DNA from 2 places in the Streptomyces sp. NPDC058240 genome. Region 1 is predicted to be linked to the other one. Evidence: riboswitches for the same ligand, from Rfam matches in the RefSeq annotation. Region 1 holds a riboswitch; the other holds the start of a gene.
The links. Region 1 has a riboswitch for glycine ahead of gcvT (glycine cleavage system aminomethyltransferase GcvT). Riboswitches for the same ligand answer to the same signal wherever they lie in the genome.

Region 1 (10,272 bases):
TGTACGCGGGGGAGTGCTGATGAACGGTGGTCTTACGGTGTGAGACGCGACTGCGTCACTTCTTCGGGGGCGCCGACGTCACTTCTGGCGCTTGTAGAACGGCAGCGCCACGACCTCGTACGGCTCGTGGGTGCCCCGGATGTCCACCCCGACGCCTGCGGTGCCGGGCGTGGCGTGCGCGGCGTCCACGTACGCCATGGCGATCGGCTTGCCCAGAGTGGGCGACGGGGCGCCCGAGGTGACCTCGCCGATGACCTCGGCGCCGGTCCCGCCCACGGCGACGACGGAGAAGCCGGCGCGCGGCACCCGGCGGCCCTCGGCGACCAGCCCGACCAGCTTGCGCGGCGGAGCGGTCTCGGCACGCTCGGCGGCGGCCTCAAGGGCCTTGCGGCCGACGAAGTCGCCCTCCTTCTCGAACTTCACGACCCGGCCGAGACCGGCGTCGAACGGGGTCAGTGCCGTGGTCAGCTCGTGTCCGTACAGCGGCATGCCCGCCTCCAGGCGCAGCGTGTCGCGGCAGGAGAGCCCGCACGGGATCAGGCCCCGGGAGGCGCCCGCCTCGGTCAGCGCCTTCCACAGCTGCTCGGCGTGGACGGGGGCGACGAACAGCTCGAAGCCGTCCTCACCGGTGTAGCCGGTACGGGCGATCAGCGCGGGGACCCCGGCGACCGTGCCGGGCAGTCCGGCGTAGTACTTCAGGCCGTCCAGGTCGGCGTCGGTGACGGCGGCGAGGATCGCGGGGGACTCGGGACCCTGGACGGCGAGCAGCGCGTACGCGTCGCGGTCGTCGCGGACCTCGGCGTCGAAGCCCTCGGCCCGCGCGGTCAGCGCGTCCAGCACGATCTGGGCGTTGCCCGCGTTGGCGACGACCATGTACTCCGTCTCGCCGAGCCGGTAGACGATCAGGTCGTCCAGGATGCCGCCGTCCTCGGCGCAGATCATGGTGTAGCGCGCGCGGCCCACGGAGACGGTGCCGATGTTGCCGACCAGCGCGAAGTTCAGGAGCGCCACGGCCCCGGGGCCGGTGACGGTGATCTCGCCCATGTGCGAGAGGTCGAAGAGGCCGGCCTTCGTGCGCACGGCGTTGTGCTCGTCGCGCTCACTGGCGTAGCGCAGCGGCATGTCCCAGCCCGCGAAGTCGGTCATCGTGGCGCCCAGCGAGCGATGCAGGGCATCGAGGGCGGTGAGACGGGGGGCGGTGCTCATGGATATGGCTCCCAGGGCATGACGACGAGGACGATCCCTCCCCATCTGTCATCGGAACCTGAGAGGTTCGCCGAGAGCCCCGGAAGGGTTCGGCTTGCACCTTGGGTGGAGCCGCGCAGCGGCCCGCTTTTCAGATCTGCCTCATCCACGCGGTACGGGGCCTGAGAGATTCAAGGGAGGAACTTGCTCCTTCGGCGCCCGGCACATGCAGTGACCGGAACTCTCCCGCGCGGATTCGAACGGCCTTTATGCAGTTGGCCGGGTCATCATCGCACGCATCGCGCCGGAGTGGGGCCTCGGTCCCCCACCGGAAATCAGCGGCGTGGACGGTTGTGCCGCATTACCTTTTCTTTACACTTCAGGGGCATACGTGGGGTGAGCCGACAGGGGGAGGGCGATGACGTTGCAGCGGTACGCGACGACCGCGGGGGTCGCGCACGGCGCGATGCCCGCACAGCCGGGGGCTCCGGTGAGGGAGGCGCCAGGCGCGCACGCGCCCGTCGTGCGGGATCTCCGGGAGCGGTCCGGGCGCAGCCCGCGCGGCCTGCGCTTCGCGGCCGGTGACGTGGTGGTGGTCTCCGGGCTGCCCGGCAGCGGCAAGTCGACGCTCATCCGGCGGGCGGTGACGACGGCCCACGCCATCGACTCCCAGGACACCCGTGACCGCTGGGCGCGGGTCATGCCCCGCTTACTTCCCTACGCCCTCTACCGCCCGCTCGTCCGCGCCGCCCACTACTGGGGGCTCTGGCGGGTGCTGCGTTCCGGGGAGTCCGCCGTCGTCCACGACTGCGGAACACAGGCATGGGTGCGCGGCTGGCTGGCCCGTGACGCGCGGCGCCGGGGCCGGGTCCTGCACCTCGTTCTGCTCGACGTCACGCCGCAGACGGCCAGGGAGGGCCAGCGCGAGCGCGGACGCGGCGTATCGGGATACGCCTTCGCCCGGCACCGCAGGGCGGTGGGCAGGCTGCTGAGGGCGGCCGAGACGGGCCTGCTGCCGCCCGGCTGCGCCTCGGCGGTGCTGCTGGACCGGGAGGCGGCGGGGAGGCTCGGCCGGATCACCTTCGCGGACGGGCGGCTCGGGGCCGGGTAGCCGGGGCCGGGGCAGCCGTCGGGGCGGGCGTTAATCTTCTGCCGGAAAGCTTGGGCGAGAAGGGGAAGCAGTGGACGTTCCGGCACAGGTCCAGTCCCATCCGCAGGGCGGATGGCCGGCCAATGAGCTCGAAGAAGTGCTGATGGCCTCGGTGGGCATCCCGGAGGCGGGCGGACGGCTCGTCGAGGTGCTCGGACGCAGCCATGTCTGGGTGCCCCTGCCCAATGGCGGCGGACCCGACTCGGCGGACCTGGACCTGCCGACGATGGAGATCGAGGGCGCTCCGTACGTCCCCGTGTTCAGCTCCGAACAGCAGTTCCTCACCTGCGTCGGTACCCAGATGTCCTTCACCGTCGCGCCCGCCCGCGACTTCGCCCGAGGGCTGCCGCCGCAGCTCGGCATGGCCGTGAACCCGGGCGGCGCGGTCGGGATGCCGCTGCCGCCCCCCGCCGTGGCCGAGCTCTGCCGGGCCGGACGCACCCCGCTGGACGGGCCGGCCAGCGGCGGCAGGGTCCGGCTGTACGAACCGGACTGGAGGGAGGAGCCCGTCGACTTCCTCGCCGCGGCGGCCGGGGAGTTCGAGGAGAGCGGTGTCGTGCTCTCCGCCCGCCGGGCGCTGGCCAGCATCGAGGGCGGCGACCCCGTCCTCTTCATCGGCGTCGAGTTCTCCACCTGGGAAGGCGCGGGGCGCAATGCCCCGATGGACGCCCTCGGCCGTGCTCTGGGCCGGGTCGAGGTGCCCTGGGTGGTCAATCTCGTCCTGCTCGATGTGGCACAGGACCCGGTCGGCGACTGGATACGGGAGAAGATCCAGCCGTTCTACCAGCGGGCGGGCCAGTAGCCCCGGCGCGGCGCCCGCGGCGGGCACCGGCGTGGAGCACCGCTTCGACCCATGGCGTCAAGTCGGTGTCAGGACCGGCGCATAAGCTGGTTTCATGGCTGGTGCCTCGGCATCATGCCGCACCCGTGTGCCCGGGAGCGGCCGGCCGACACAGTGGATCGAAGAGGGGCGGGACCAGGTGAGTGCGTCAGGCACCGCGGCGGCCGGGCAGGTCGAGCACATGCTGCGCCAAGTGACGCCCGGACGCTACGACGCGTACGAGGCACTGCTGCAGGCCCTCGTGAACGGCCGGATCTGGATGCTCCTCTGGCACGGCCAGGCGGGCTCGCCCGACGCCCAGTACGGGAACATGGAGGTCGACGGCCTCGGCTACGCCCCCTGTGTGACCTCCGCCCAGGAGCTCTCCGCCAGCGGCTGGAACCGCGCCCATGAGCTGGTCGGCGGCCTGGACATCGCCCGCGCACTCTTCCCCGACCGCTGGGGCATCTGGCTCAACCCGCACGCCCCGGGCGGCGGCGTCGGCATCCCCTGGCTGGACCTGCGCCGGATCGCCACCGGTCTCGACCGGATGCCCGCGGGCCCGCTCCGGCTCACCGAACCGGCCATCGAGATCCCGCAGTTCTACGCCCTGCTCACGCAGAACGCCCACCACACCCCGGCCATCCGCTCGCTGCGCCGCGCCTGGGTGCAGCCCGCGCTCGGGGTCCCGTACCTCACCATCGGTCTCGACCTCTACGACACCAGCCCGCCCTCGGTGGACGCGGCGCGTGCGATGATGCAGCAGTCGATCTCCGCCGTCCCGGACGGGCTGCCCGTCTCCACCGTCGCGATGTCCGACGAGTACGACCCGGTCGCGATGTGGCTGCGCGCCAACGCCCGCCCGTTCTACGACCGCGAGGCGCATGCCCCTGCGGCCCCCGTCGCGGGCTACGGCTACCCGCCGCAGGGCGCGTACTGACCCTTCCGGGACTGTTCGCCCCCCGGAGTCCGGAATGCGGGTGTGCGTTCCGGAATTCCCTAACGCGGCCATAAGTCATCAACTCCCCGAATGTCGGCGCGCGTTCACCTGCCCCGTGCCGTAACCGGCCACATGTGTCCGAGATTTCCGTGCTGGGTATGTCTGGTGGTGAAAGCGTCGCGAATCTGCGCGCGTGCCCCCTTCCACCTCAACTGACCTGTGTTCGGGGGGCGTTCACTTCCGTCCGGATAACGGAACACCCAGGACCGCATCACGGTTAGGCATCCATTCGCCTGTCGGTATGGCTACCTGTAGTGACGGCAATGAAGACTCCCGCAGCAAGGGCGTCTTGCCGCCTCTGCGTACGACTGACTGATCGTGCCGCCACAGCGGCCAGTTCGGCCCGGCCACCGCCGGTTGAGAGGGGTCCTTGCCACGATGACGGCACCACTGCACGAGCCGACCACGGAAGCGGATCCGATCGCGGCCGGCGGTCCCGCAGTCGACTCCGGGGTGAAGAAGGTCGAGGGGCGCTCCCTCAAGCAGATCGCCTGGAACCGCCTCAAGCAGGACAAGGTCGCTCTGACGGGTGGCATCGTTGTCCTCGTCCTGATCGTGGTGGCGGTCTTCGCGCCACTCATCGTCGGCCTGCTGGGGCATCCGCCGAACGATTTCCACCAGGACATGCTCGACCCGCTGACCAATCTCCCCACGGGCGACCTCGGTGGCGTGAGCGGCGACTACCTCTTCGGCGTCGAGCCCAACAAGGGCCGCGACATCTTCAGCCGGATCGTCTACGGCGCCCGGATCTCGCTGCTCGTGGCCTTCCTGGCGGCCCTGGTCGCCGTCGCCCTCGGCACCCTCTTCGGGATCATCGCCGGATACTTCGGCGGCTGGGTGGACGCGGTGATCAGCCGGGTCATGGACGTGCTGCTGTCCTTCCCGCAGCTCCTCTTCATCATCTCCCTGGTCTCGGTCCTGCCCGACGATCTGCTCGGCCTGACCGGCAGCGGCGTACGCATCGCCGTACTCGTCGCCGTCATCGGCTTCTTCGGCTGGCCGTACGTGGGACGCATCGTCCGGGGTCAGACGCTCTCCCTGCGCGAGCGCGAGTACGTGGAGGCGGCGCGCAGCCTCGGCGGCGGACGGACCCACATCCTCTTCCGTGAACTGCTGCCCAACCTGGTCGCGCCGATCACCGTCTACGCGACGCTCATGATCCCCACCAACATCCTCACCGAAGCGGCCCTCAGCTTCCTCGGTGCAGGTGTCCGGCCGCCCACCGCCTCCTGGGGCGGGATGCTGCGGGACGCGCTGGAAACGTACGAGCACGACCCGATGTTCATGGTCTTCCCCGGCGTGACGATCTTCATCACCGTGCTGGCCTTCAACCTCTTCGGGGACGGGCTGCGCGATGCCCTGGACCCCAAGGGGACCCGATAGCCCACGACTTGCCCCTGCCGCATCGTCAGGTGGCTTTTCCCATGGTTCTCCGGCAAGCAACGGCCTGGGACCGCGATCTCGGAGGTTGCGAGAAAATGTCCACAGTTACCTCGAAACGACGGCTCACCGCTGGTGCGGCCCTCGTGGTCGCGGCGCTGATGACCACCTCGGCGTGCGGCGGCGGCGACAGCGAAGGCGGCGGCAAGTCGAAGGGCGCCGGCTTCAACGCGGCGTTCAACAAGGTCGCCAACCCGTCCACCAAAAAGGGTGGAACGCTGAAGATGATCGGCAAGCAGGACCTCGACTCCGCCGACCCCCAGCGTGCCTACTACGGCATGGCCTGGGACTTCATGCGCTTCTACACCCGCCAGTTGGTCTCGTACGACACCAAGCCGGGCGCCGGTTCCACCAAGCTGGTCGGTGACCTGGCCACCGGCCCCGGTGAGATCACGGACGGCGGCAAGACCTACACGTACAAGCTGCGTGATGGCCTGACCTGGGAGGACGGCTCCAAGCTGACCTCCAAGGACGTCAAGTACGGCATCGAGCGCATCTGGGCGACGGACACCATCACCGGTGGCCCGCAGTACCTGAAGCAGACGCTGGACCCCAAGGGCGAGTACAAGGGCCCCTACAAGGACAAGTCCGCGGACAAGCTCGGTCTCAAGACGATCGAGACGCCCGACGACAACACCATCATCTTCAAGCTGCCCAAGCCCAACGGTGACTTCGAGCAGTTCCTCGCCATGCCGTCCGGCTCGCCCGTGAAGGCGTCGAAGGACACCGGGGCGAAGTACACCCAGCGCCCGTTCTCCGCCGGCCCGTACAAGTTCGAGTCGTACAAGCCGGGCAAGAACATCGTGCTCGTCCGCAACGACAAGTGGCAGAAGGCCTCCGACCCGATCCGCGCCGCGCTCCCGGACAAGGTCACCGTGACGATCTCCGCCAACCTGGAGGAGAACGACAAGAAGCTGATGGAGGGCGACTACGACGTCGACCTCAACGGCACCGGCATGACCCAGTCCGGCCGCGTCACCGCCGTCCAGGACCACAAGGCCAGCGTCGACAACATGCTGACGTCCTTCGTCCGCTACGTCGCGCTCGTCCACACGGCGAAGCCGCTGGACGACGTCCACTGCCGCAAGGCCGTCTTCTACGCCACGGACTTCGCCGGCCTCCAGCAGACCCGCGGTGGCGAGATCGCCGGTGGCGAGATCGCCAACAGCACGCTGCCGACCTCCATCAAGGGCCACAGCGACTACGACCCGTACGGCGTCCTCGCCCGCAAGGGCAAGCCGGACGTGGCCAAGGCCAAGGACGAGCTGAAGCAGTGCGGCCACCCGACCGGCTTCTCCACCAAGCTCACCGCCCGTAACAACAACCCGGGCGAGGTCGACACCGCCGAGGCGCTCCAGGAGCAGCTCGGCAAGGTCGGCATCAAGGTCGAGGTCGACCCGCTCGACGGCGCCGAGGCGTCCAGCATCACCGGCTCGCCGTCCGTCGTGAAGAAGCGCGGCTACGGCATGACGATGAGCGGCTGGGGCCCGGACTTCCCGTCCGGCCAGGGCTTCGGCCAGCCGCTGTGGGACAGCCGGTTCCTCGCGGAAACCGGTAACTACAACGAGTCGCAGCTCAAGGACCCGCAGATCGACAAGCTCTTCGACAACGCGATCGCGGAGACCGACCCGGTCAAGGCCGGCGAGATCTACAAGGCGCTCGACAAGCGGATCCTCGACCAGGCCGACTGGATGCCCTTCATCTACGAGAAGAACATCACCTGGCGCGGCGACCGACTGACGAACGTCTACATGTCCGACGCCTACAGCGGCCGTTACGACTACGTCTCGCTCGGCGTCGTCAAGTAGTCGCTGTAGTCAACAGCATTTGCAGTCAACCCGGTTGACTGCTCCTCCGCCGCCGAAACCCGCCAGTCCGAAGGGCAGGTGAGGGCCGGGGCGATGGCCGGGAGCCCCCACAAGGGGTTCCCGGCCACCGCCGGGCCGCACACAGTGCTTGCTTATCTCATCCGGCGCCTGTTCGCCGTAGTCATCATGGTGCTCGTCGTACTGCTCGCGACGTTCACCATCTTCTTCATGCTGCCCAAGTGGGCGGGTCAGGACGTCGCAGTCCTCTTCGCCGGCAAGGCCACGGGTGTCGAGCAGCTCCAGGGCATCCGGATCAAACTGGGTCTCGACGACCCCCTCCTCGTCCAGTTCTGGGACTTCGTCAAGGGCATCCCGATGGGGCGCGACTACGCGAACGGTGCCGACGTCACCCACTGCGCCGCGCCCTGCTTCGGCTACTCCTTCCGTACCGAAGTACCGGTCTGGACCACCCTCAAGGACGCGCTGCCGGTCACCGGCGCGCTCGCCGCGGGCGCCTGCGTCCTGTGGCTCCTCGGCGGCGTCGCCACCGGTGTGGTGTCCGCGCTCCGGCGCGGCAGCATCTGGGACCGTGCCGCGATGACCACGGCCCTCGCCGGTGTCTCGCTGCCGATCTTCTTCACCGGCATGGTCGCGATGGGCCTGTTCGTACACAACTTCGGCTGGGTGCACATCGCCGACAACCTCTCCACGGACGACGGCATCGGCACCTGGTTCCAGACGCTGATCCTGCCGTGGATCGTGCTCGCCTTCCTGAACGCGGCGATGTACGCCCGGCTCACCAGGGCCACCATGCTCGAAGTGCTCGGCGAGGACTACATCCGTACCGCCCGCGCCAAGGGGCTCGGCGAGGGCACCGTCATCACCCGGCACGCGCTGCGTTCCGCGATGACGCCGATCCTCACCGTCTTCGGCCTCGACATCGGCGTGCTCCTCGGTGGCGCCGTCCTCACCGAGTCCACGTTCAACCTGCCCGGACTCGGGCTCGCCGCGGTCCAGGCCATCAGCAACAAGGACCTGCCGGTGATTCTCGGCGTCACTCTGTTCGCGGCCCTCGCGATCGCCGTCGCCAACCTCGTCGTCGACATCATGTACGCCGTCATCGACCCGCGAGTGAGGCTGGGATGACCGAACTGAACAAGAGCGGTGCCGCGCTGGGCGAACCGTCCCCGGCCGGCTCGCCCGCTCCCACCGCCTTCCTCGAAGTGCGCGACCTCAAGGTGCACTTCCCGACCGACGACGGCCTGGTCAAGTCCGTCGACGGGCTCAACTTCCAGCTGGAGAAGGGCAAGACCCTCGGTATCGTCGGCGAGTCCGGCTCCGGCAAGTCCGTTACCTCGCTGGGCATCATGGGCCTGCACACCGCCGGCCAGTACGGCAAGCGCAAGGCGCAGGTCTCCGGCGAGATCTGGCTGGACGGCAAGGAGCTGCTGTCCGCCGACCCCGACGAGGTGCGCAAGCTGCGCGGCCGCGACATGGCCATGATCTTCCAGGACCCGCTGTCCGCGCTGCACCCGTACTACACGATCGGCAAGCAGATCGTGGAGGCGTACCGGGTCCATCACAGCGTCGACAAGAAGACCGCTCGCAAGCGGGCGGTCGAGATGCTCGACCGGGTCGGCATCCCGCAGCCCGACAAGCGCGTCGACAGCTACCCGCACGAGTTCTCCGGCGGCATGCGCCAGCGCGCGATGATCGCCATGTCGCTGGTCAACAACCCCGAGCTGCTGATCGCCGACGAGCCGACGACCGCGCTGGACGTGACGGTCCAGGCACAGATCCTCGACCTGATCCGGGACCTGCAGAAGGAGTTCGGCTCCGCGGTCATCATCATCACCCACGACCTGGGCGTCGTCGCCGAGCTCGCCGACGACATCCTGGTGATGTACGGCGGGCGCTGCGTCGAGCGCGGACCGGCCGAGAAGGTGTTCTACGAGCCCCGGCACCCCTACACCTGGGGTCTGCTGGGCTCGATGCCGCGCCTCGACCGCGACCAGACCGACCGGCTCATCCCGGTCAAGGGTTCCCCGCCGTCGCTCATCAACATCCCCTCGGGCTGCGCCTTCAACCCGCGCTGCCCGTACGCGGACGTGCCCAAGGACGACGTCACCCGCACCGTACGGCCCGAGCTGCAGGAGGTCGGCAGCCGGCACTGGGCGGCCTGCCACATGTCGCAGGAGCAGCGGGAGCGTATCTGGACCGAAGAGATTGCGCCCAAGCTGTGAGCGAGGACAAGGCCGTGACGAGCGAGGACAAGGGCGTGGACGTTCCCGCGCAGAGGTCTGCCGGGCACGGCGCGCCGGCCGGTGACACCGCCTCCCGCGAGGTGCTGCTCAAGGTGACCGGGCTGCAGAAGCACTTCCCCATCAAGAAGGGGCTGCTGCAGCGCAACGCCGGTGCCGTGAAGGCCGTCGACGGGATCGACTTCGAGGTGCACTCGGGCGAGACCCTGGGGGTCGTCGGCGAGTCCGGCTGCGGGAAGTCGACGATGGGCCGGCTGATCACCCGGCTGCTCGAACCCACCGCGGGGAAGATCGAGTTCGCGGGCAGGGACATCACGCACCTCGGCGTGGGCGGCATGCGCCCGATGCGCCGGGACATGCAGATGATCTTCCAGGACCCGTACTCCTCGCTGAACCCCCGGCACACGATCGGCACGATCGTGGGCGCCCCCTTCAAGCTCCAGGGCGTCACGCCCGACGGCGGCGTCAAGAAGGAGGTGCAGCGGCTGCTGGAGGTCGTGGGCCTGAACCCCGAGCACTACAACCGCTACCCGCACGAGTTCTCCGGCGGTCAGCGTCAGCGCATCGGGATCGCCCGCGCGCTGGCGCTCAACCCGAAGCTGGTCGTG
Region 2 (10,272 bases), on a different contig from region 1:
GCGTGTCCGGGATCCTGAACGTCGAGATCACCCCGGAACTGGCGGTCCGGCTCGCCGGCGCCTATGCCACGACTCTGAAGAAGGGCTCGACGGTCACCACCGCACGTGATCACTCCCGCGGTGCCCGTGCTCTGAAGCGAGCGGTGATCTCGGCCCTTCAGGCGAGCGCCATCGATGTCCGGGACCTGGAGAACGTACCGCTGCCCGTCGCACGCCAGCAGACCGCGCGCGGGAGCGCCGGCGGGATCATGATCCGTACGTCGCCCGGTGTGCCCGACTCGGTCGACATCATGTTCTTCGACGAGCGGGGGGCGGACCTGTCGCAGGCGCGGCAGCGGAAGCTCGACCGGGTCTACGCACGTCAGGAATACCGCCGTGCCTTCCCGGGCGAGATCGGAGATCTGTACTTCCCGTCCAGCGTCTTCGACTCGTACACCGGATCGCTGCTGCGCAACGTGGACACCACGGGGATCGCCGATGCGGGTCTCAAGGTGGTCGTCGACGCCTCCAACGGGAGTGCCGGGCTCGTACTGCCCAGCCTGCTGGGACGGCTCGGCGTCGACGCGCTGACCATCAATCCCGGCCTCGACGAATCACGGCCCACCGAGACCGCCGAGACCCGGCGCTCCGGGCTGGTGCGGCTGGGCGAGATCGTCTCGTCGGCGCGGGCCGCGTTCGGCGTGCGGTTCGACCCGGTCGGTGAGCGGCTCTCCCTGGTCGACGAGCGGGGCCGGATCGTGGAGGACGACCGGGCGCTCCTCGTGATGCTCGACCTCGTGGCGGCCGAGCGGCGCAGCGGGCGGGTGGCGTTGCCGGTCACCACGACACGTGTCGCCGAGCAGGTCGCGGCGTACCACGGCACGCAGGTCGAATGGACGACGACATCGCCCGACGATCTGACGCGCGTGGGACGCGAGGAAGGCACCATCTTCGGTGGAGACGGGCGCGGGGGCTTCATCGTTCCTGAATTCAGCAGTGTCTTCGACGGCTCGGCCGCGTTCGTGAGGCTCCTGGGGCTGGTGGCCAGGACACAGCTCACCCTCAGCCAGATCGATGCCCGCATCCCCCGTGCCCATGTCCTGCGCCGTGATCTCGCCACTCCTTGGGCCGTCAAGGGCCTGGTCATGCGCCGGGTCGTGGAGGCCGCCGGTGACCGCAGCGTCGATACGACGGACGGCGTACGGGTGGTCGAGGCCGACGGGCGGTGGGTGATGGTGCTGCCGGACCGGGCCGAGGCGGTCACCCATCTGTGGGCCGAGGGGCCGGACGACGCCTCCGCACAGGCGCTGCTGGACGAATGGGCGGCGGTCGTGGACAGCGCAGGTCAGTGACGGTTGTTCCGGTGTGTCCGACGGTGGCCGACAGCGCCTTCGGGCACACCGGTGGGGCCATTCGGCGGTAGCGGCGGCGACGTGCGACGATGTGCGGCATGTCGCAGCAGCCCCCCGATCGGAGTACCGCCTCGCCTCCCGCGCGTCCCGACGCATCCATGTCGCTGCTGAACAATGTGATGGACCACAGCCTGGACGACGGATACGCCGAGGCATCGGCGCGTCGCAAGGCCGACGGGAGCGCGGGCCTGCCCCGTACGCTCAAGTCGAAGCTCGGCCTGGCCGCATGTCTGGTGCTCGCCGCCCTCGTCGTCACACTCGGGGCCGCGGAGGCGCGTGTCTCCGCGCCGGTCCTCGCCAAGGAGCGCCAGGAACTGATCGATCGCATCGACGACGAGACGACGGCGGCCGACACCCTCGAGTCGCAGGTGGACAAACTCCGGGACGACGTGGGCAGGCGCCAGCGCAAGGCGTTGGAGAAGCACGGCGGGGACCAGGGGGAGCGGGTGGCACTGCTCGCCGGGGCGACCCCGGTGGAGGGGCCCGGCGTGAAACTCGTCGTCGACGACGCCAAGAACACAGACCAGGGCGGCGGCGGACCGAGGGAGACCAGTGGATTCGCCGACACCGGGCGGGTCCGCGACCGGGACCTTCAGCGAGTCGTCAACGGGCTGTGGCAGTCCGGCGCGGAGGCGATCGCGATCAACGGGCAGCGTCTGACGGCCCTGTCGGCGATCCGCGCGGCGGGCGACGCCATACTGGTCGACAACAGACCGCTCGTTCCGCCCTACACGGTGCTGGCGGTGGGGAACGGGAAGCAACTCGGCAACGCGTTCCAGGACAGTGCCGACGGTCAGTATCTGCAGGCGCTCAAGGACACCTTCGACATCCGGACGAGCATGTCCGTGCAGCAGAAGGTGAGCCTCCCGGTCGCGCCGAGCCTGATCGTACGTACAGCAGAGCCTTATCAGGCCGCAGACACCGGCAGTGGTGCGGCAGACACAGGGAAGGGCACATCGTGATCGCCGTACTGGGCCTCGTCGTGGGAGTCGTGGTCGGACTGTTGGTCCGGCCCGAGGTACCGGCAGTGGTCGAGCCGTATCTCCCGATCGCCGTCGTGGCCGCCCTCGACGCAGTCTTCGGTGGTCTGCGGGCCATGCTCGACGGGATCTTCGTCGACAAGGTGTTCGTCGTGTCGTTCCTCTCGAACGTCGTGGTGGCCGCACTGATCGTCTTCCTGGGCGACAAGCTGGGCGTCGGAGCGCAGCTGTCCACCGGTGTGGTGGTCGTGCTCGGGATCCGGATCTTCTCCAACGCCGCGGCCATCCGTCGGCACGTCTTCCGGGCCTGAGGCCGATGAGCAACGAAGAACTTCCCGACGACACGGAGCACGCCGGCGAGCAGACTGCGGGCTCCGCCAATGACCTCACCGGTCGTCAGCGGCTGATCGCCGGACTGTGGCCGCCGCGGGTGACGCGGGCTCAACTCATCGTCGCGGTACTGCTGTTCGTTCTCGGTCTCGGACTGGCCATTCAGGTGCGGTCCAACAGTGACAACAGCGCACTGCGGGGTGCCCGGCAGGAGGATCTGGTCCGGATCCTCGACGAGCTGGACGACCGGACACAGCGCCTGGAGGACGAGAAGCAGCGGCTGGCCGCTCAGCGCACGGAGCTGGAGAACAGCTCCGACCAGGCCGAGGAGGCGCGCAAGCAGACGGTGGAGAAGGAACGGCAACTCGGTGTTCTCGCGGGCACCGTGGCGGCACACGGGCCCGGGATCACGCTCACCGTCAACGATCCCGGGGACGGGGTGAAGGCGGACATGCTGCTCGACGCACTCCAGGAGCTGCGGGCGGCGGGCGCCGAGGCGATCGAGGTCAACGGAGTGCGTGTGGTCGCCAATACATATTTCTCCGGTGACGGCGGCAACGTCAGGGTCGACGACCATAAGATCAGCGCGCCATACGTCTTCGAGGTGATCGGCAAGCCCCAGGATCTGGAGCCGGCGCTGAACATTCCGGGCGGTGTGGTGCAGACGCTGGAGAAGGAGCAGGCCACCGTGCAGGTCGCGCAGGCCGACGACATCGTCGTGGACGCCTTGCGACCGGCGAAGCAGCCTGACTACGCTCGGTCGTCGTCCCAGTGAGGCCCCGACGCGGAGGGGACGAAGGATACGGACGCGAGGTTGCGGGGGGTCGCCGCATCGTATTGGTGGTGCGTGGTGGAAACTGTCGAGTGGATACGGACGTTGTGAGGATGTCCGGGTCGGCAGGTGTGTTCATTCAGGGTTCGTCCTGCCCCACGGGCGGGTCTATTTCGGTCAAGGGGAAGCGCCCGTGAAGTTGTTTGGGAAGTTGTTCGGCAAGAGCGCTCGAGACGAGGCTGCCCGCCATCGCGCACCGCGCCATGGCCAGGCGGACGAGCAGGGCACGGAGCGCCCGCTCTTCCGTGATCAGGTGTCGGGTACGGACAGTGACAATTCGGGAGCTTCCGGCGCGTCGTCTGTTGACCCTGCCGGTCCCGGCCGCATAGGTTTCGGAGAGTCGTCGACCTCACGTACGGGTGGAGAGTTCGCGCCCAGGCAGGAGGGTTCGTCCATGCCGGTCTGTACGAGGTGCGGACATCGCAACGCCGAGGCCAGTCGTTTCTGCTCCAACTGCGGTGCGCCGCTGAGGGGTGGGGTTCCCGAGCGTGCCTCGGAGACGACCTCGACGATCTCCATCTCCGGTCTTGAGGCGTACGAGGCGGAGGTCACCGGGCAGACGGCCGTTCCGTCCCTCTCGCCCGAGGCGCAGGCCGCCGTCGATGCCCTTCCGCTCGGCTCGGCGCTCTTGGTGGTGCGTCGTGGTCCGAACTCCGGCAGCCGCTTCCTGCTGGACGGTGAGCTGACCACGGCCGGCCGCCACCCGCAGAGCGACATCTTCCTCGACGACGTGACGGTGTCGCGGCGGCATGTGGAGTTCCGCAGGAGCCCCGACGGCAGCTTCACGGTCGGGGACGTGGGCAGCCTGAACGGCACCTACGTCAACCGTGAGCGCATTGACTCCGTCGCCCTGTCCAACGGCGACGAAGTACAGATCGGCAAGTACCGGCTGGTCTTCTACGCGAGCCAGCGCGGTATCTGACCCGTCAGGGAAGGTCCATGCTGAGAACACCGACGGGCGGTGCCGTGGCCGGCACCGCCACCGCCGATGACGGCCCGATGAGCATCGGCACGGTGCTCCTGCGGCTGCGGGACGAGTTCCCCGAGGTCACGATCTCCAAGATTCGGTTCCTGGAGGCCGAAGGGCTCGTCGAGCCGCAGCGGACCCCGTCCGGCTATCGCAAGTTCCGTGGTGCCGATGTGGAGCGGCTGGCTCAGGTGCTGCGCATGCAGCGGGACCACTACCTCCCGCTGAAGGTCATCCGTGAGCATCTGGATGCCCTCGCCCGTGGTGAACAGGCCGCCCTCCCGTCCGGGGGCGGCCCGCGGGACCTGACCGGCGGCGGCTGGGAGGCGGAGCCCGGACGGGCCACCGCGGCCCGGATCGGCCGTGCCGAGCTGCTGGCGGCCGCCGAGGTCGCCGAGAGCGACCTGGACGAGTGGGAGTCGTACGGCCTGGTCGTTCCGACCGCCGAGGGCGGTTACGACGCCGAGATGGTCACAGTCGCCAAGCTTGTGGCGGATCTGGGCAGGTTCGGTCTGGAACCGCGTCACCTGCGTGCCATGCGAGCGGCCGCGGATCGCGAGGTGGGGCTCATCGAGCAGGTGGTCGCGCCCTTGCGCCGGCACCGGAATCCGCAGACCAGAGCCTATGCGGAGGCCACCGCGAAAGAGCTCGCGGAGCTGTCCGTGAGGCTTCATTCGGCCCTTGTCCAGAGCGCTCTGCACATCCGGCTCCACTGATCACGCCGGTGCCCGACTACCCAAACCTGCCGGGCACGTCCTAGGGTTGCTGTGTGAACGAGCTCGACGTTGTGGGTGTCCGGGTGGAAATGCCCTCCAACCAACCGATCGTGCTCCTGCGTGAAGTGGGAGGCGACCGGTACCTCCCCATTTGGATCGGTCCTGGTGAGGCGACCGCGATCGCCTTCGCCCAGCAGGGCATGGCTCCGGCCAGGCCGCTGACCCATGATCTCTTCAAGGACGTGCTCGAGGCCGTCGGCCAGGAGCTCACCGAGGTCCGCATCACGGACCTCCGGGAAGGGGTCTTCTACGCGGAGCTGGTCTTCGCCAGCGGGGTCGAGGTGAGCGCGCGGCCGTCCGACGCCATAGCGCTCGCATTGCGTACCGGAACGCCGATCTACGGCAGTGACGGGGTGCTCGACGACGCCGGCATCGCCATCCCGGACGAGCAGGAGGATGAGGTGGAGAAATTCCGCGAGTTCCTCGATCAGATCTCTCCGGAGGATTTCGGCACCAACAGTCAGTGACCGTTCTTCGGGGCCGCCGTCAGCGCATCCGGCAAGCCTTTCCCGCTCGTGAGTCACGGGAAACCACCCTCAGGGTGATTATCACTCGGCGTGCCGAGTGTGGCGATCGTTGACGCACCCCGAGTGACTGCCTACCTTCGAGATGGCAGGTCTAGGACGGAGGTCGGCGTGAGAAGCAGCGGCGACGGTACGGCAGCGGGTGGGCCGTATCCGCAGCAGGGGAGTACAGCCGACCACACCATCATGCAACCGGTTCAACCGGCGGCGGTGGCGGGGGACGGAGTGGCATCGGCCAACGACATCGGCTACCGCGGGCCGACCGCCTGCGCGGCTGCCGGGATCACCTACCGGCAGCTCGACTACTGGGCGCGCACGGGTCTGGTGGAGCCGAGCGTGCGCCCGGCGTACGGCTCCGGCACACAGCGGCTCTACAGCTTCCGGGACGTCGTCCTGCTGAAGATCGTGAAGCGCTTCCTGGACACGGGTGTGGCACTCCAGAACATCCGCACCACGGTTCAGCATCTGCGGGCCCGGGGATTCCAGGACCTTGAGCGGATGACGCTGATGAGCGACGGGGCGACGGTCTACGAGTGCTCCTCGCCCGACGAGGTCGTCAGCCTGCTCCAGGGCGGCCAGGGGGTCTTCGGTATCGCGGTGGGCGTGGTGTGGCAGGACGTGGACGCCGCTCTCTCGCAGCTGCACGGCGAGCGGGTGGACACGGGCGAGACCCTCATCGGGAACAACCCCACCGATGAGCTCGCGCGGCGCCGCAACCGCGCCGGCTGACCCGGCCGACGGTTCGGGCGCGGTGATTGTCAGTGCCGTAGGGCAGCATCGATTGATGTGAGAGCCGCGCCCACCATCCTGCATCTGGACATGGATGCCTTCTACGCCTCTGCCGAGCAGGCGGCGAAGCCGAGCCTGCGCGGCAAGCCGGTCGTGGTCGGCGGACTGGGACCACGCGGAGTCGTCGCCACCGCCTCGTACGAGGCGCGACGCTTCGGGGTGCACTCGGCCATGCCCATGGCGCAGGCGCGGCGGCTGGCGCCCAACGCGGCCTATCTGGTGCCCCGCTTCCAGCTGTACCGGACGGTGAGCGACCAGGTGATGGAGCTGCTCGCGCGGCTCTCCCCGCTGGTGGAGCCCCTCAGCCTGGACGAGGCCTTCGTCGACCTGGAGGCCGGCGGGACGGCCGACGACACGGCTTCGGCGCTGGAGATCGGCGAGCAGCTGCGTACGGCCATCAAGGCGGTCACCGGGCTCACCGGCTCGGTGGGGCTTGCCGGTTCCAAGATGCTGGCCAAGATCGCTTCGGAGGAGGCGAAACCGAACGGCCTGCTGCTCATGGAACCGGGCACGGAGCGGGCACTGCTCGCACCCATGTCGGTGCGGATTCTCCCCGGTGTCGGGCCGGCGACGGCGGACCATCTGCGCCGTGCCGGGATGACCACGGTCGACGACTTGGTCGAGGCGGGAGAGGACGAGCTCGTACGCCTGCTGGGGAAGGCGCACGGCGGCTCGCTCCACCGCATGGCGTTCGGGTACGACGACCGGCCGGTGGTCGCGGAGCGGGACGCGAAATCGGTGTCGGTCGAGGACACCTTCGACGCCGACCTGCACGACCGGGTGCGGATCAGGACGGAGGTCGAGCGACTGGCCGGCCGATGCGTCCAGCGGCTGCGGGGCGCGGGGCGGTCCGGGCGGACGGTGGTGCTGAAGGTGCGTCGGTACGACTTCTCGACGCTCACGCGGTCCGAGACGCTGCGGGGGCCCACGGACGACCCCACGGTGGTCCGTGAGGCCGCCGCACGGCTCCTGGAGGCAGTGGACACCACCGGAGGCGTCCGGCTCCTCGGAGTGGGCGTGACGGGGCTTGCCGACTACACGCAGGAGGATCTCTTCGCCCAGGCCGCCGGTGAGCGGGCCGCGACCGAGGATCCGGCCGCGGAGACGACGCCGTCCGGGGACGACGGGGCCGAGCCGCCGGACGATCCCCGGGCGGAGGCCGAGGAGACCGCCGAGCAGCGCGCCGCGCGGCGCTGGCCCGCCGGACACGACGTACGCCATGACGCATACGGCCATGGCTGGGTGCAGGGCAGCGGCGTCGGCCGGGTGACCGTGCGGTTCGAGGAGCCCGAGTCGGCGCCCGGCCGGGTGCGTACGTTCCGGATCGACGACCCGGAACTCCGGCCGGCCGATCCGCTGCCGTTGGTGCGGGACCCGGTGGACTACTCGTCCTGGCCGGCCAGTCTGCCGAAGTCCCTGTCCGGGCCGGCCTCCTCGGGCGGGGAGTCCAGACCGTAGTGCCGGTAGAGCTGGAGCTCCTGTTCCGGTGAGAGATGGCGGCCGACGCCGAAGTCGGGCGCGTCCTTGATCAGCGCGCGGTCGAAGGGGATGCGGAGCGAATCCTCCACGAATTCGCTGGGTTCCAGCGGGACGAACGCGTCCCGGCTGAAGAGTCCGGTACGTACGGCCGCCCACTCGGGCACACCGGTCGCGTCGTCGAGGTACACCTCGTCCACGGTCCCGATCTTGGTGCCCTTGCGGTCGAACGCCTTGCGGCCGATCAGGCTGCGCGGATCGATGTCGGTCTGCACGGTCCCTCCCACTGGTCGCGGCTACTCCACAAGCACTACAAAAGGGCAGATCCGGGTGGTTGGCCACTCGAGAAATCAGCCATGAACCCCGCTGGTAGGCTGGTGATGGCTGCTGACCCCGTGCGGGAGAGTCCTCCGGAGCTGATCCGGAGGCGCCGAAGGAGCAAATCCTCCCCGGAATCTCTCAGGCCCCCGTACCGCACGGACGAGGTCACTCTGGAAAGCAGGGCGGGTTTCGTGCGGCCGAGTGCCGGTGCGATTCCTTTCCTCACCGACGGTGAAAACCGGTATGCCGCAGGGCGTGCCGGTGAAGCTCTCAGGTTGAGATGACAGAGGGGGAGGCCGTTCGGGCACCCGCGCCGTGGTGCCCCTCGCAGGTCGTGACAGACCAGGAGGCCTCCACCATGACCCCCCGTCGCACTCCGCTCTCCCAGCTGGAGCAGGGCATTCCGTTCGAGCAGCGCCACATCGGACCCGATGCCGAGGCGCAGTCGAAGATGCTCGCCCAGGTCGGTTACGGCTCGCTGGACGAGCTCACCGCGGCCGCCGTGCCCGACGTCATCAAGAGCACGGAGGCACTCGGGCTGCCGACCGCGCGTACCGAGGCCGAGGTCCTCGCCGAGTTGCGCGCCCTCGCGGACCGCAACCAGGTGCTGGCCCCGATGATCGGACTCGGCTACTACGGCACCTTCACCCCGCCGGTGATCCTGCGCAATGTCATGGAGAACCCCGCCTGGTACACGGCCTACACGCCGTACCAGCCGGAGATCTCGCAGGGCCGCCTGGAGGCGCTCCTCAACTTCCAGACGATGGTCGCCGAGCTGACCGGGCTGCCCACCTCCGGCGCCTCCCTGCTCGACGAGGGCACCGCGGCCGCCGAGGCCATGGCCCTCTCCCGGCGCGTCGGCAAGGTCAAGGACGGCGTCTTCCTCGTCGACACCGACACCCTGCCGCAGACGATCGCGGTCATCGAGACCCGCGCCGAGCCGACCGGTGTCGAGGTCGTCGTCGCCGACCTGTCCGACGGCATCCCGGCGGAGATCGCCGAGCGCGGTGTCTTCGGCGTCCTGGTGCAGTACCCGGGCGCGTCCGGGGCGGTGCGGAACATCGAACCCGTCATCGAGCAGGCCCACGAACTGGGTGCGATCGTCACGGTCGCCGCCGACCTGCTGGCCCTCACCCTGCTCACCTCGCCCGGTGACCTGGGTGCGGACATCGCGGTCGGCACCACGCAGCGCTTCGGTGTGCCGATGGGCTTCGGCGGACCGCACGCCGGCTTCATGGCCGTACGCGAGAAGTTCGCCCGCAGCCTTCCCGGCCGTCTCGTCGGAGTCTCCGTCGACGCGGACGGCAACAAGGCCTACCGGCTGGCCCTGCAGACCCGCGAGCAGCACATCCGCCGCGAAAAGGCCACCAGCAACATCTGTACCGCCCAGGTGCTCCTCGCCGTCATGGCCGGAATGTACGCCGTCTACCACGGCCCGGACGGGCTGCGGACGATCGCCCGGCGCACCCACCGCTACGCGACGATCCTGGCCGAGGGCCTGCGCGCCTCCGGTATCGACGTCGTGACCGGCGCCCACTTCGACACCCTCACCGTGCGCGTCCCGGGGAAGGCCGCCGACATCGTCGCGGATGCCCGCGAGCGCGGGGTCAACCTGCGGCTCGTCGACGCCGACCTGGTCTCCCTCGCCTGCGACGAGACCACCACGCGTACGCAGGTCGCCGCCGTCTGGGCCGCCTTCGGCGCCGACGGGGACATCGAGGAGCTGGACGCCAGCGCTGCCGACGTGCTGCCCGAGGGTCTGCTGCGCACCGACGAGATCCTCACCCACCCGGTCTTCCACCAGCACCGTTCCGAGACCGCGATGCTGCGCTACCTGCGCAAGCTCGCCGACCGCGACTACGCGCTGGACCGCGGCATGATCCCGC

Region 2: linked by a shared signal. The riboswitch ahead of gcvP (aminomethyl-transferring glycine dehydrogenase) and the one ahead of gcvT (glycine cleavage system aminomethyltransferase GcvT) in region 1 are both predicted to bind glycine.

Annotation. Positions count from the first base shown of each region.
Region 1 is NZ_JBHVWT010000030.1:10,398-20,669, forward strand. Features, by position in the region: gene gcvT (glycine cleavage system aminomethyltransferase GcvT) at 79-1,206, opposite strand; glycine riboswitch at 1,347-1,444, opposite strand; gene ACFVX4_RS30860 (AAA family ATPase) at 1,604-2,296, shown strand; gene ACFVX4_RS30865 (enhanced serine sensitivity protein SseB) at 2,367-3,137, shown strand; gene ACFVX4_RS30870 (enhanced serine sensitivity protein SseB C-terminal domain-containing protein) at 3,316-4,095, shown strand; gene ACFVX4_RS30875 (ABC transporter permease) at 4,534-5,538, shown strand; gene ACFVX4_RS30880 (ABC transporter substrate-binding protein) at 5,634-7,403, shown strand; gene ACFVX4_RS30885 (ABC transporter permease) at 7,548-8,549, shown strand; gene ACFVX4_RS30890 (ABC transporter ATP-binding protein) at 8,546-9,646, shown strand; gene ACFVX4_RS30895 (ABC transporter ATP-binding protein) at 9,682-10,272, shown strand, end outside.
Region 2 is NZ_JBHVWT010000058.1:16,637-26,908, reverse strand. Features, by position in the region: gene ACFVX4_RS37405 (mannose-1-phosphate guanyltransferase) at 1-1,331, shown strand, start outside; gene ACFVX4_RS37400 (DUF881 domain-containing protein) at 1,430-2,353, shown strand; gene ACFVX4_RS37395 (small basic family protein) at 2,350-2,682, shown strand; gene ACFVX4_RS37390 (DUF881 domain-containing protein) at 2,688-3,476, shown strand; gene ACFVX4_RS37385 (FHA domain-containing protein) at 3,667-4,455, shown strand; gene ACFVX4_RS37380 (MerR family transcriptional regulator) at 4,473-5,216, shown strand; gene ACFVX4_RS37375 (bifunctional nuclease family protein) at 5,270-5,743, shown strand; gene ACFVX4_RS37370 (MerR family transcriptional regulator) at 5,912-6,529, shown strand; gene ACFVX4_RS37365 (DNA polymerase IV) at 6,587-8,047, shown strand; gene ACFVX4_RS37360 (PRC-barrel domain-containing protein) at 7,972-8,340, opposite strand; glycine riboswitch at 8,454-8,550, shown strand; gene gcvP (aminomethyl-transferring glycine dehydrogenase) at 8,745-10,272, shown strand, end outside.